2 regions of the Paraburkholderia sp. J11-2 genome follow, and region 1 is predicted to be linked to the other one. Evidence: predicted binding sites of a transcription regulator. Region 1 holds the regulator's gene; the other holds the start of a gene.

Region 1 (5,603 bases):
GAACACGCCGCCATCTGCGAAATGCGTCTTCTGCGCGTTGGTCCAGCCGCCGAACGTGTCGTCGACCGTGTAAAGCTTCAGCTTCGGAAACTTCGCCGTGAGCGCCGCCGGGACCTTGTCCGAACGCGGACGGTAGAAGTTCTTCGCGGCGATCTCCTGGCCCTCTTCGCTATAGAGGAACTGCAGGTAGGCCTCGGCCTCCTTGCGCGTGCCCTTCTTTTCGACGACCTTGTCCACCACCGCAACCGGCGGCTCAGCCAGAATGCTCACCGAAGGGACCACGATCTCGAACTTGTCCGGGCCGAATTCCTTGAGCGAAAGGAATGCTTCGTTCTCCCATGCGATCAGCACATCGCCGATACCGCGCTGCACGAAGCTCGTCGTCGCACCTCGCGCGCCCGAGTCGAGCACGCCTGCATTCTTGTAGAGCTTCGAGACGAAGTCCTTGGCCTTCTGCTCGTTGCCGCCCGGCTGGTGCAGCGCATAGGCCCACGCCGCGAGATAGTTCCAGCGCGCGCCGCCCGAGGTCTTCGGATTCGGCGTGACGATCGACACGCCCGGCTTCGTCAGATCGTCCCAGTCCTTGATGTGCTTGGGGTTGCCCTTGCGCACGAGAAACACGATCGTCGACGTGTACGGCGAGGCGTTGTCGGGCAAGCGCTTTTGCCAGTCCTTCGCAACGATGCCCTTGTTGGCGAGCGCGTCGATGTCCCATGCGAGCGCCAGCGTCACAACGTCGGCCTGCAGGCCGTCGAGCACCGAGCGCGCCTGCGCACCCGAGCCGCCGTGCGACTGCTTGATGGTGAGCGTTTCGCCCGTCTTCGCCTTCCACTGCTTGATGAAGGCCTCGTTAATGTCCTGATACAGCTCGCGCGTCGGATCGTAGGAGACGTTGAGCAGCGACGTGTCCGCGTGAGCGGCCACGGGCGCCATCGCCGTAACTGCGACGAGCGGCGCAACGCCGATAACCAGTTTTGCCGCCAGTGATTTCAGCCAGCCTGCGCGCCCCGTATGTGTCGTGCCCATCTATCTGTTCTCCGTTTTCGTGTGTGCTCGTTCGCGCTCATCCGTGCGCATCTGCGAATTGCAGCTAACGATGGAGGCCAGTCTAGCGATCCGCTTACATTATTAAAAATGATGTTTTCTCATTTTTTAATACGCAAAAGTGGTAAGGACAGAGGAAGTCGCTGCTAGAGCGCGATTTCGTCCGCACAAACGCGGGAAAACGGCCTGATAGCAATGCTCAGTTGACGAACTTCAAGTAACACTTGAAAAGTGGCGAGTACTGTATAAAAATACAGTTACCTGTTCAAACATACAGTGGCGCCATGACCAAACTCACCGCACGACAGCAGCAGGTTTTCGATCTGGTTCGCCGGGCGATCGAACGCACGGGCTTCCCGCCCACGCGCGCCGAGATCGCGGCGGAACTCGGCTTCAGCTCGGCCAACTCCGCGGAGGAGCATCTGCGCGCGCTGGCGCGCAAGGGCGTGATCGAACTGGCTGCGGGCGCCTCGCGCGGCATCCGCCTCATGCCGGGGCCCGACGACCTGCCGCACCAGTTCACGCTCCCGCACCCGAGCATCATGCAGCTCTCACTGCCGCTCGTTGGCCGCGTCGCAGCGGGTAGCCCGATCCTCGCGCAGGAGCACATCTCGCAGAACTACATGTGCGACCCGGCACTGTTCTCGAGCCGCCCTGACTATCTGCTGAAAGTGCGCGGCCTTTCCATGCGCGACGCCGGCATTCTCGACGGCGACCTGCTCGCCGTGCAGAAGAAGGCCGAAGCGAAAGACGGGCAAATCATCGTGGCGCGCCTTGGCGACGACGTCACCGTGAAGCGGCTGAAGCGCCGTTCGAACGGGCTCGAACTGATCGCCGAGAACCCCGATTACGACAATATTTTTGTCGAGGCTGGCAGCGCGGAATTCGCGCTGGAAGGCATCGCGGTTGGCCTGATCCGCCCCACCGAATTCTAAGCAATCCGTCTGCGCGCGTTGTGCGCTGAGTTTACGCACTACCTGGAGAGAGTCATGGAACGCCTTGCCCGCTTGCTGCCCTTCCGTCAATTCGGCCGTCTTCGCCACCTCCGTGGAATCGCCTCTTGCGCGGTGCGCGAGGTGCGCGACTCGGCCGCCGCACTGAGCGGCTCGCTCTTCGAAGACTCGCCAGAGATGGTGGCCGCCAGCACGGCCGACCTGCCGGCGCTGCCCTCGGCCCAGCCGGCGTTTGCGCGCGTGTCGCTCAACAGCACGCTCAACACCGAGCAGCCCATGCGCCGCGCGCCGGTGCGGGTCTATCAAGGTCAGTCGCGGCTCATTCTCGTCGGCACGGTTGACGCGGTCTGCCGTGCGATCGACCGCTGCATCGCGGAGCAGCACAGCGACCTGCCTGCAGCGCTGGCGAAGTAAGGTCGAATCGAGCGCGAATTCGCCAATACGCGGCTCAAATGTGAGAAGAGGTTACGGTCGGGATCGTTTAATCAAGTTTGCGGTCAACACCCTGTTTGAACGATTTGTCCTATGCCGATGACGGAATCTCCCTCAACCCCTCGTAAAACCCAAGGCTGGAAGAAGCCCGTAGCGATCACCGTTGCGCTCGCCATGATTGTTGGCGCGCTTGGCTACGCGTATGCGTCGCCCTATATCGCGGTGAAACACATGAAAGCCGCCGCCGACGCTCGCGACGCCGCCACGCTCAACGAGTACGTCGATTACCCTGCGCTGCGCCTGAGCCTCAAACAGCAGGTTGGCGAGATGCTGCATCGGCGCATCGAAGGGCAACACAGCAGCAATCCGCTGCTGATCCTCGGCGCCGTAATTGGTGCGGCACTGATCAGTCCGCTCGTGGATGCCTACGCAACGCCAGAAGGCGTGGCCGCCCTGCTGAGCGGCATGCCGCCGACAGGCAAGCCTGGCGACCGGCCGCACGCGCCGCCGCCGACGGAGTCCAGCGAGCAATCGGCGCAATCGGCGCCGTCACCGGCCCCAGCGGCGTCGGGCAATCCCACGCCCGAGGCTCGGCCGGTCACCACGGCCGGCTATCGCGGCCTCAATGAATTCGCGCTCACGTGGGAGCGCGGCAATACGGGCGAGCACTATGCCGCCATCCTGCAGCGTCACGGGCTCTTCTCGTGGAAGCTCGCAGCGGTCGAGCTAGACGAAGGAAACGTCTCGAACTGAGGCAGATTGGGAGCGAACGCGGAAACAGGCCGGTTCCGTGCGAACCGGCCCGCTTGGTCCTGCTTGATCCCGCTCGATCAACTAAGCGGCGGCTTGCTGCTGTTTTTCCTCAGCCGCCGACGAACACGCCACGAGAATGCTGCACGACACGCGGTCGAGCAGCGGCGTATTGCCCGCGCCCATCCACCAGCGCGAAAGCCCCGTGCGGCAGCGGTGACCCACCACCACGAGGTCGGCATTCAGTTCGTTGGCCAGATTTGCGATTTCGTCGATCGGATGCCCGAACGCGAAGTGCCCCTGGGCGCGCACGCCACGCTCGGTTAGCCAGTCCACGCCTTCCTGAAGGATTTCGCGCGCCGTTTCCTCGAAGCGGCCGCAGGCCACATCGGTCAGCAGGCCCGCGCTCTGCGCGATCGTCGAGCGCATGTCGACAACCGAGAGCAGATGCGTTTCCGCCTGCAGATCGAGCGCAAGGTCGGCGCCGCAACGCAGTGCCTTGCGGCCTTCGCGCGAGCCGTCGTAACAGAGCAGAATTTTTTTGTAGCTCGCCATGATCGCTTCTCCCCGCCCGCGTGATTTGCAGGCTGTGCGATTCTCATGATGGTGCGCCGCAATTCCACACGCAAGGGCTGGAAAACGCCAGGTGGGCATCGAAAACCGCCAGATGCGTCTTAGGCAACGCACACCTCTTGTGCATGGCCTGATGCTTGCCGCGACATGCATTCGCCTCGTGCCACGTCGAACGGCCTGGAAGCGCCGCCCAACCCGCCACGCAGCAATGCACTAAAATGGGCCGCCTTGTTTCGCGCGATTGTTCGTTTGCTTTTGCGTTCGCTCTTGCGTGCGCCTCGCGCGACACCCGTTCGACTCACGTTCAACTGGTCCATGTCCGCACCCGCCATCGAATTCGAGCAGGTCATCAAACATTACGGAGACAGGACGGTCGTCAACGGCCTGTCGTTCAACGTCCTCCCCGGTGAATGCTTCGGGCTGCTCGGCCCCAATGGCGCTGGGAAAACCACGACGCTGCGCATGCTGCTCGGCATCGTTTCGCCCGATGCGGGCCGCATCAGCCTGTGTGGCGAGCCGGTGCCCGCTCGCGCGCGTTACGCCCGCCAGCGCGTGGGTGTCGTGCCGCAGTTCGACAATCTCGACCCCGACTTCACCGTGCGCGAGAACTTGCTCGTGTTCGGCCGTTACTTCGGCTTGTCCGCGCGTGAAACGCGTGACCTCGTCGCGCCGCTGCTCGAATTCGCGCGCCTCGAAAGCAAAGCCGATGCGCGCGTAGGTGAGCTCTCGGGCGGCATGCGCCGCCGTCTCACACTGGCGCGCGCGCTCGTGAACGACCCCGACGTGCTCGTGATGGACGAGCCCACGACAGGCCTCGACCCGCAGGCGCGGCATCTGATCTGGGAGCGGCTGCGCTCGCTGCTCGCGCGCGGCAAGACGATTCTCCTCACCACGCATTTCATGGAGGAGGCCGAACGACTTTGCAATCGCGTCTGCGTGATCGAGGAGGGCCGCAAGATCGCCGAGGGTGCGCCCAAGGCGCTGATCGAATCGGAGATCGGCTGCGATGTGATCGAGGTGTACGGCCCGGACCCGGTCTCGCTGCGCGACGAGCTTGCAGCCGATGCGAAGCGTACGGAGATCAGCGGCGAGACGCTATTCTGCTATGTCGACGACCCCGCGCCCGTGCATGCGAAGCTGCGCCACCGCTCGGATCTACGCTACCTGCACCGGCCCGCGAATCTCGAAGACGTGTTCCTGCGGCTCACAGGCCGCGAGATGCAGGATTAATGCGCCAGGATTAATGCGGCAGGATTGACGGCGGCATACGAATCGCCAAGGACACCATGCAGACACGCACCAACAACCCGACGCCCTCGCGCCCCACCCAGGCGCCCATGCGCGAGCCGCGCGCCGCGCTGCCTTCGAACGCCACGCACTGGATCGCCGTGTGGCGGCGCAATTATCTGGTCTGGCGCAAGCTCGCCCTTGCGTCGATGTTCGGCAATCTCGCCGACCCGATGATCTATCTCTTCGGTCTCGGCTTCGGGCTTGGGCTGATGGTGGGGCACGTCGACGGCGTCTCGTACATCGCGTTTCTCGCGGCGGGGACGGTGTCGTCCTCGGTCATGATGTCGGCGAGCTTCGAGTCAATGTACTCGGGCTTCTCGCGCATGCACGTGCAGCGCACGTGGGAGGCGATCATGCACACGCCGCTCACGCTTGGCGACGTCGTGCTAGGCGAAGTCATGTGGGCCGCGAGCAAGTCGATGCTCTCGGGCGCGGCGATCATGGTGGTGGCCGGTTTGCTCGGCTACGCGAGTTTTCCTTCCATGCTGCTCGCGCTGCCCGTGATCGCGCTTGCGGGCCTCGCGTTCGCGAGCTGCGCGATGATCGTCACCGCGCTCGCGC
Region 2 (5,603 bases), on a different contig from region 1:
GGAGGAGTGAGCGCTGCGCGCTTCGCTGGTAAAAAAAGCCCGGCTCGCCAATGAGCCGGGCTTTTTTTTCGCCCGCTGCTTTCGTCCGCCGTTTTCGCCCGCTGAAGGGCGAATGGGGACTTAGCGCGTGACGGCTTCGCCGAGGAAGTGGCGCGCGTAACGCTCGTTGATCTCCGAAAGGCGGAAGAGCGTGAGGAAGTCGGCGGTGTTGAAGTCAGGGTCCCAGGCGGGCGCACCGCAGATTTTCGCGCCGAGGCGCAGATAGCCCTTGATGAGCGGCGGCGGCACGGCGGGGGCGCCGGTGCGCAGTTCCTCGACGGGCAGCGGCGTGTGCGGGAAGGCGCGATACTCGGGCGCGGTCAGCGCGTTCGCGCCGAGCGCGCAGTACAGGTTCGCCGCGTAGTGGCCGCCGTCGGCCATGGCGACGCTCGCGCAGCCGAGCATCGTCTCGTAGCCGTTGTGCTGCATATAGCCGCCCAGACCGCCCCACAGCGACATGATGACCGAGCCGCTGCGGTAGTCGGGGTGCACGCACGAGCGGCCCACCTCGACCATTTTCGGGCGCAGGTGCGCAAGGCGCGAGACGTCGAATTCGCTTTCGGCATAGAGGCGGCCGATGCGCGCCGCCTGGTGCGGCGGCAGCACGCGGTAAGTGCCGACGACCTTGAGCGTGTCGAGGTCGCGCACGAGCAGGTGGTCGCAGTACGAGTCGAAGGCGTCGACGTCGAGACCGGCCGGGCCGGTCAGGCGTGCGCCCATTTCTTCTGCGAACACGCGGTAGCGCAGACGCTGGGCCTCGCGCAGTTCCTCGTCGGTGCGAGCCCAGGCGACCTGCAGCCGATGCTGCGCGGTGACCGTTTCTTCGGCACGCGGCAAGCGTCGGTTCGACTCGAACAACGTCGAGGCGAATGGCAGGGAGGGCGTCGGCAGATCTCGCATGGGGCGTCCTGGTCGGAAGTAAGAGAACTTTCCCGGCAATTTAGTAATACGCGGTTACGTTTCCATGAAAACGCAATGACGATTCGATGACGTGGTGTAAGGCAGACGGGCGAGGTCGCCGGATGGGCGGGGCGGCGGGCGCGGTTAAACCGCGGTTAAACCGCGGTTGAACTGCGGTTTAACCGCTGAAGGGCCGCCTGCAGGCGGCCCGGTGGAAGGTGGAGGCGGGCGGAGGACTAGACGAGCTCGGGCGTGATGGCCGCGTGCAGGACGGCCTGATCGTCGCCGTTGCGGTCGCGGCTGGCGAGCCAAAGCACGCCGGCTTTCTTCACCGCCCAGCTGCGCGAGTCGGTGCCACCCGAGAGCAGGCGCGCCGCGACCTCGCCGAGCGTGGGCTGATGGCCGACCACCACGACCGTGGACGAGAGGCCCTTGGGCCAGCCCACGGCGGTGAGTACCTGCTCGACGCTCGCATCGGGCGCGAGTTCGCGCACGACGCGATATTGGTCGGTGAGCGCCTCGGCGGTCTGGATGGTGCGCGCGGCGGGGCTGGCGAGGATCACGGCGTCGTCGGGCAGGCGCGCGCGCAGCCACCGCGCGACGTTCTGCGCCTGCTTGCGCCCGCGCGTGGTGAGCTGGCGGGCGAGGTCGCTGGCGGCGATATCTTCGGCTTCGGCGTGGCGCCAGAGGATGAGGTGCATGGCGTCTCCTTTTGTTAGCTCATTGGCTCATTGGGTGCATGTGCGGCGTGTGCTCACATGGTGCACGCCCCGCTGCTAAGCGGCAAGCGCGTGATGCGGATCGCATTTCGTCTCGCTTTTTTCGCTGTGTCGTACGCGGATTTGACGGCACAGGGGCACTACCGCTACAATCTCTGATTCGTCGGAGCGTAGCGCAGCCTGGTAGCGCATCTGATTTGGGATCAGAGGGTCGTAGGTTCGAATCCTATCGCTCCGACCAGCAATACCGAGGGGTTACACGCCATTGGCCTGTAGCCCCTTTTCTTTTTCCTCGCATCGCTTGGCTTGCGTTTCGTCGTACGGCCGCGTTCCATTTGAAAAGCCGCCGAGCTTATAAAATACGGATCGGCCACACTTCCCGTGGCGATCGCACCCTGGCAGCCATGTTACGTTTATCCGAAGTCAAACTCCCCCTCGACCACGCCGAAAGCGATCTTGAAGCCGCGATTCGGGGACGCCTCGCGGAACTTGGCGTAGCGGCAGACGCGCTCGTCCGCTACACCGTCTTCCGCCGTGCGCACGATGCACGCAAGCGCTCGGATATCAAGCTGACCTATATCGTCGACATCGAAGTCAAGGACGAGGCGAAGGTGCTCAAGCGGATCGCCGGCAAGCCGCATTGCAGGGCGACGCCGGACATGACCTACCGCTTTGTCGCGAAGGCGCCGGAGCACTCGACGCGCCCCCGCCCGGTGGTGATCGGCATGGGGCCGTGCGGCCTGTTCGCGGGACTGATCCTCGCGCAGATGGGCTTTCGTCCCATCATCCTCGAACGCGGCAAAGCCGTGCGCGAGCGCACCAAGGACACTTTCGGCCTGTGGCGCAAGTCCGTGCTCAACCCCGAATCGAACGTGCAGTTCGGCGAAGGCGGGGCGGGGACGTTTTCCGACGGCAAGCTCTACAGCCAGATCAAGGACCCGAACCACTACGGCCGCAAGGTGCTCGAGGAGTTCGTCAAGGCCGGTGCGCCGGAAGACATCCTGTATCTGAGCCGGCCGCACATCGGCACGTTCCGGCTCGTGAGCATGGTGGAGAAGATGCGCGCCACCATCCACGAACTGGGCGGCGAAGTGCGCTTCGAAACGCGCGTCGAAGACATCGAGATCGAGCAGGGCAAGGTGCGCGCGCTCAAGCTCTCGAACGGCGAGACGCTGCCGTGCGACCACGTCGTGCTGGCCGTCGGCCACAGCGCGCGCGACACGTTCCAGATGCTGCACGATCGCGGCGTGTTCATGGAAGCGAAGCCGTTTTCGCTGGGTTTTCGCATCGAGCATCCGCAGGGGGTGATCGATCGCAGCCGCTTCGGCAAGTTTGCGGGCCACAAGGAGCTTGGCGCGGCCGACTACAAGGTGGTGCATCACGCGAACAATGGCCGCTCGGTCTATAGCTTCTGCATGTGCCCCGGCGGCACGGTGGTCGCGGCGACTTCCGAACCCGGCCGCGTGGTCACCAACGGCATGAGCCAGTATTCGCGGGCCGAGCGCAACGCGAATGCGGGCATCGTCGTCGGCATCACGCCGGAGGATTATCCTGGCGGCCCGCTTGCGGGCATCGCGTTCCAGCGCAAGTGGGAAGAGCGGGCGTTCGAGCTCGGCGGCGGCAATTACCAGGCGCCGGGGCAACTCGTGGGCGACTTTATCGCCGGGCGGCCGTCGACGTCGCTGGGCTCCGTGGTGCCGTCCTACAAGCCGGGCGTGCATCCGACCGATCTCAGCACCGCGCTGCCCGACTACGTGATCGAAGCCATCCGTGAAGCCCTTCCGCAGATCGACAAGAAGCTCGCAGGCTTCGCGATGCACGATGCGGTGCTCACGGGCGTCGAGACGCGCACGTCGTCGCCGCTGCGGATTCGTCGCAAGGACGATTACCAGAGCGTGAACGTCGAGGGTCTGTATCCGGCCGGCGAAGGCGCCGGGTATGCCGGCGGCATCTACTCGGCGGCCATCGACGGCATCGAGGTGGCGCAAGCCGTGGCGCTCAGTCTGACGTCGGCGCACGGGTCCTGATAGCGAAAAACGACGGGCGGGATGCGCCGGCGCGTCCCGCAGTTCGTCTTCCAGTTCGTCCCTCAGTGTTCCCCCTCAGCGCGCCCTTCAGCGTGCGCGCTACTCGCCTGCCTTAAGCGGCGTTTGCCCCGGACGTAAGCCCCAGCGTCCGGGAGTAATCAATCCCCCATTTCCCGCCTTCCTCCAATCCCATAAAATACTGTATAAATATACAGGTGGAGGCGAACCGGCCTCCTGCTTGCCGATGCCCCATTTCCTGCCGGGCAGGGCGGAGCGTTCCCATCAACCAGGCTACGAACCATGGCAGCAGCCGTCCAGACCACTGCGCAACTCGCCGCGCACTTGCCCCCCCGGCTGCAAAGCCGCGTGTGGCAGGGCGATCAGCTTGCGCACGCCAGCGAGCGCTCGGTGCCGAGCGGCCACGCCACGCTCGACGCCCAGCTTCCCGGCGCCGGCTGGCCCGCAGGCAGCTTGACCGAACTGCTCGTCGAGCAGGGCGGCGTGGGTGAGATGCGGCTCGTCGCTCCAGCGCTGCGCGCGCTCACCGCGCAGGCGGGCCGGCACGTGCTGCTCGTCGCGCCGCCATGGCGCCCGTACGCCTGCGCGCTCAAGGCGTGGGGGCTCGCGCTCGAGCGCGTGATCTGGGTGCGTGCGGCCGAAGACGAGGCCGCCTGGGTGGCCGAGCAGGCGCTCAAGCAGGAAGGCATGGGCGCCGTGCTGCTCTGGCAGACGAAAGCGCGCCCCGACGCCGTGCGCCGTCTGCAGGTCGCCGCCCAGGATTCGCAGGCGCTCGCGTTTCTCGTGCGGCCGCTCGCCGCGCGCAACCAGTCGTCGCCGGCGCCGCTGCGCATGACCTGCTCGCCGGTGCCGCCGCCCGACGACGCGAACCTGAACCGGCGGCAATGGATGCAGCTTGCCGCGCTCTGCGTCGATATCTTCAAGCGCCGCGGGCCGCCGCCCGCCCAGCCACTCGTCATTACATTGCCGCTGCAGGACGCGGTGCTGCCCCAGCCGGACGCAGCCTCCGTCGTCATGCCGTGGCCCGGGGTCAATCATGCTGTGGATCGCCGTCACCTTGCCGTTGTTGCCGCTGGAGGCCGTCAGACCTCTGATGCCGCCGGCGCCGTCAACAGCGCGCCTGCCTGAAAGCGCCGATGCCGATGCCGTCAGCGCGCCGCGCTGCTACGCGCTCGCCGACCACACGCGCATCCTGATCGCCGATCTCGACGCGCTGCGCCTGGGCGTCGAGCCCGGCAACACGCGCTCGCATGCGCTGGCGCTTGCGCCGGGGCTCGTGCTGCTCGAAGCCGATCCGGCGCGCGAGACCCGTGCGTTCGAGGCGCTCGCGCTCGCGTTGCTCGCCTATACGCCCAAGGTGTCGTTCGCGCAGTCGCACACACTGTTGCTCGAAGTCGGCTCGGGTTTGCGTCTTTTCGGCGGCGTGCGCGCGCTGCTCGGGAAGGTTGCGGCGACGGTGGCCAGCTGCGGACACACCGCGCGCATCGCCTGCGCGCCCACGGCGTGGGGCGCGTGGACGCTCGCCCAGGCGCGCGTCACGCGTTCGTCGCGCCGCTGGCACGTGCTCAAGGAAACGACGCTCGCGCGCGTGCTCGATTCGCTGCCGGTCACGCTTGCGCCGTTCGCCGCGCAGCACGACCACGCGCTCACGCAGATCGGCTGCGCGACGCTCGGCGATCTGCGGCGGCTGCCGCGCGAGGGCATCGTGCGGCGTTTCGGCGACGGCGTGCTCGGCTGGCTCGCGCAGGCGCGCGGCGAAGCGCCTGATCCGCGTGTCTGGTTCGCCGCGCCGCCGTCGTTTCACGCGGCGCTCGAATTGCAGGCGCGCGTGGAGAGCGCCGAGGCGCTGCTCTTTGCCGCGCGCCGGCTCGTGATGCAGCTGGCCGGCTGGCTTGCCGCG

The links. The regulator LexA, encoded in region 1, represses DNA repair genes until DNA is damaged. The targets are predictions, from matches to a motif close to ACTGTATNNNNATACAGT.
Region 2: imuA (translesion DNA synthesis-associated protein ImuA) is a predicted target of LexA. The motif match lies at 3,884-3,901, and genes of this name have one in related genera.

What each region holds. Positions count from the first base shown of each region.
Region 1 is NZ_CAJMYY010000018.1:160,119-165,721, reverse strand. It holds gene U5A57_RS24940 (sulfate ABC transporter substrate-binding protein) at 1-1,026, opposite strand, end outside; gene lexA (transcriptional repressor LexA) at 1,329-1,979, shown strand; gene U5A57_RS24930 (hypothetical protein) at 2,034-2,411, shown strand; gene U5A57_RS24925 (DUF2939 domain-containing protein) at 2,523-3,182, shown strand; gene U5A57_RS24920 (universal stress protein) at 3,264-3,734, opposite strand; gene nodI (nodulation factor ABC transporter ATP-binding protein NodI) at 4,068-4,982, shown strand; gene U5A57_RS24910 (ABC transporter permease) at 5,039-5,603, shown strand, end outside.
Region 2 is NZ_CAJMYY010000010.1:114,653-120,255, reverse strand. It holds gene ppx (exopolyphosphatase) at 1-10, shown strand, start outside; gene U5A57_RS16085 (GNAT family N-acetyltransferase) at 121-939, opposite strand; gene sixA (phosphohistidine phosphatase SixA) at 1,176-1,640, opposite strand; tRNA gene U5A57_RS16075 (tRNA-Pro) at 1,823-1,899, shown strand; gene U5A57_RS16070 (NAD(P)/FAD-dependent oxidoreductase) at 2,063-3,685, shown strand; gene imuA (translesion DNA synthesis-associated protein ImuA) at 3,986-4,831, shown strand; gene U5A57_RS16060 (DNA polymerase Y family protein) at 4,740-5,603, shown strand, end outside.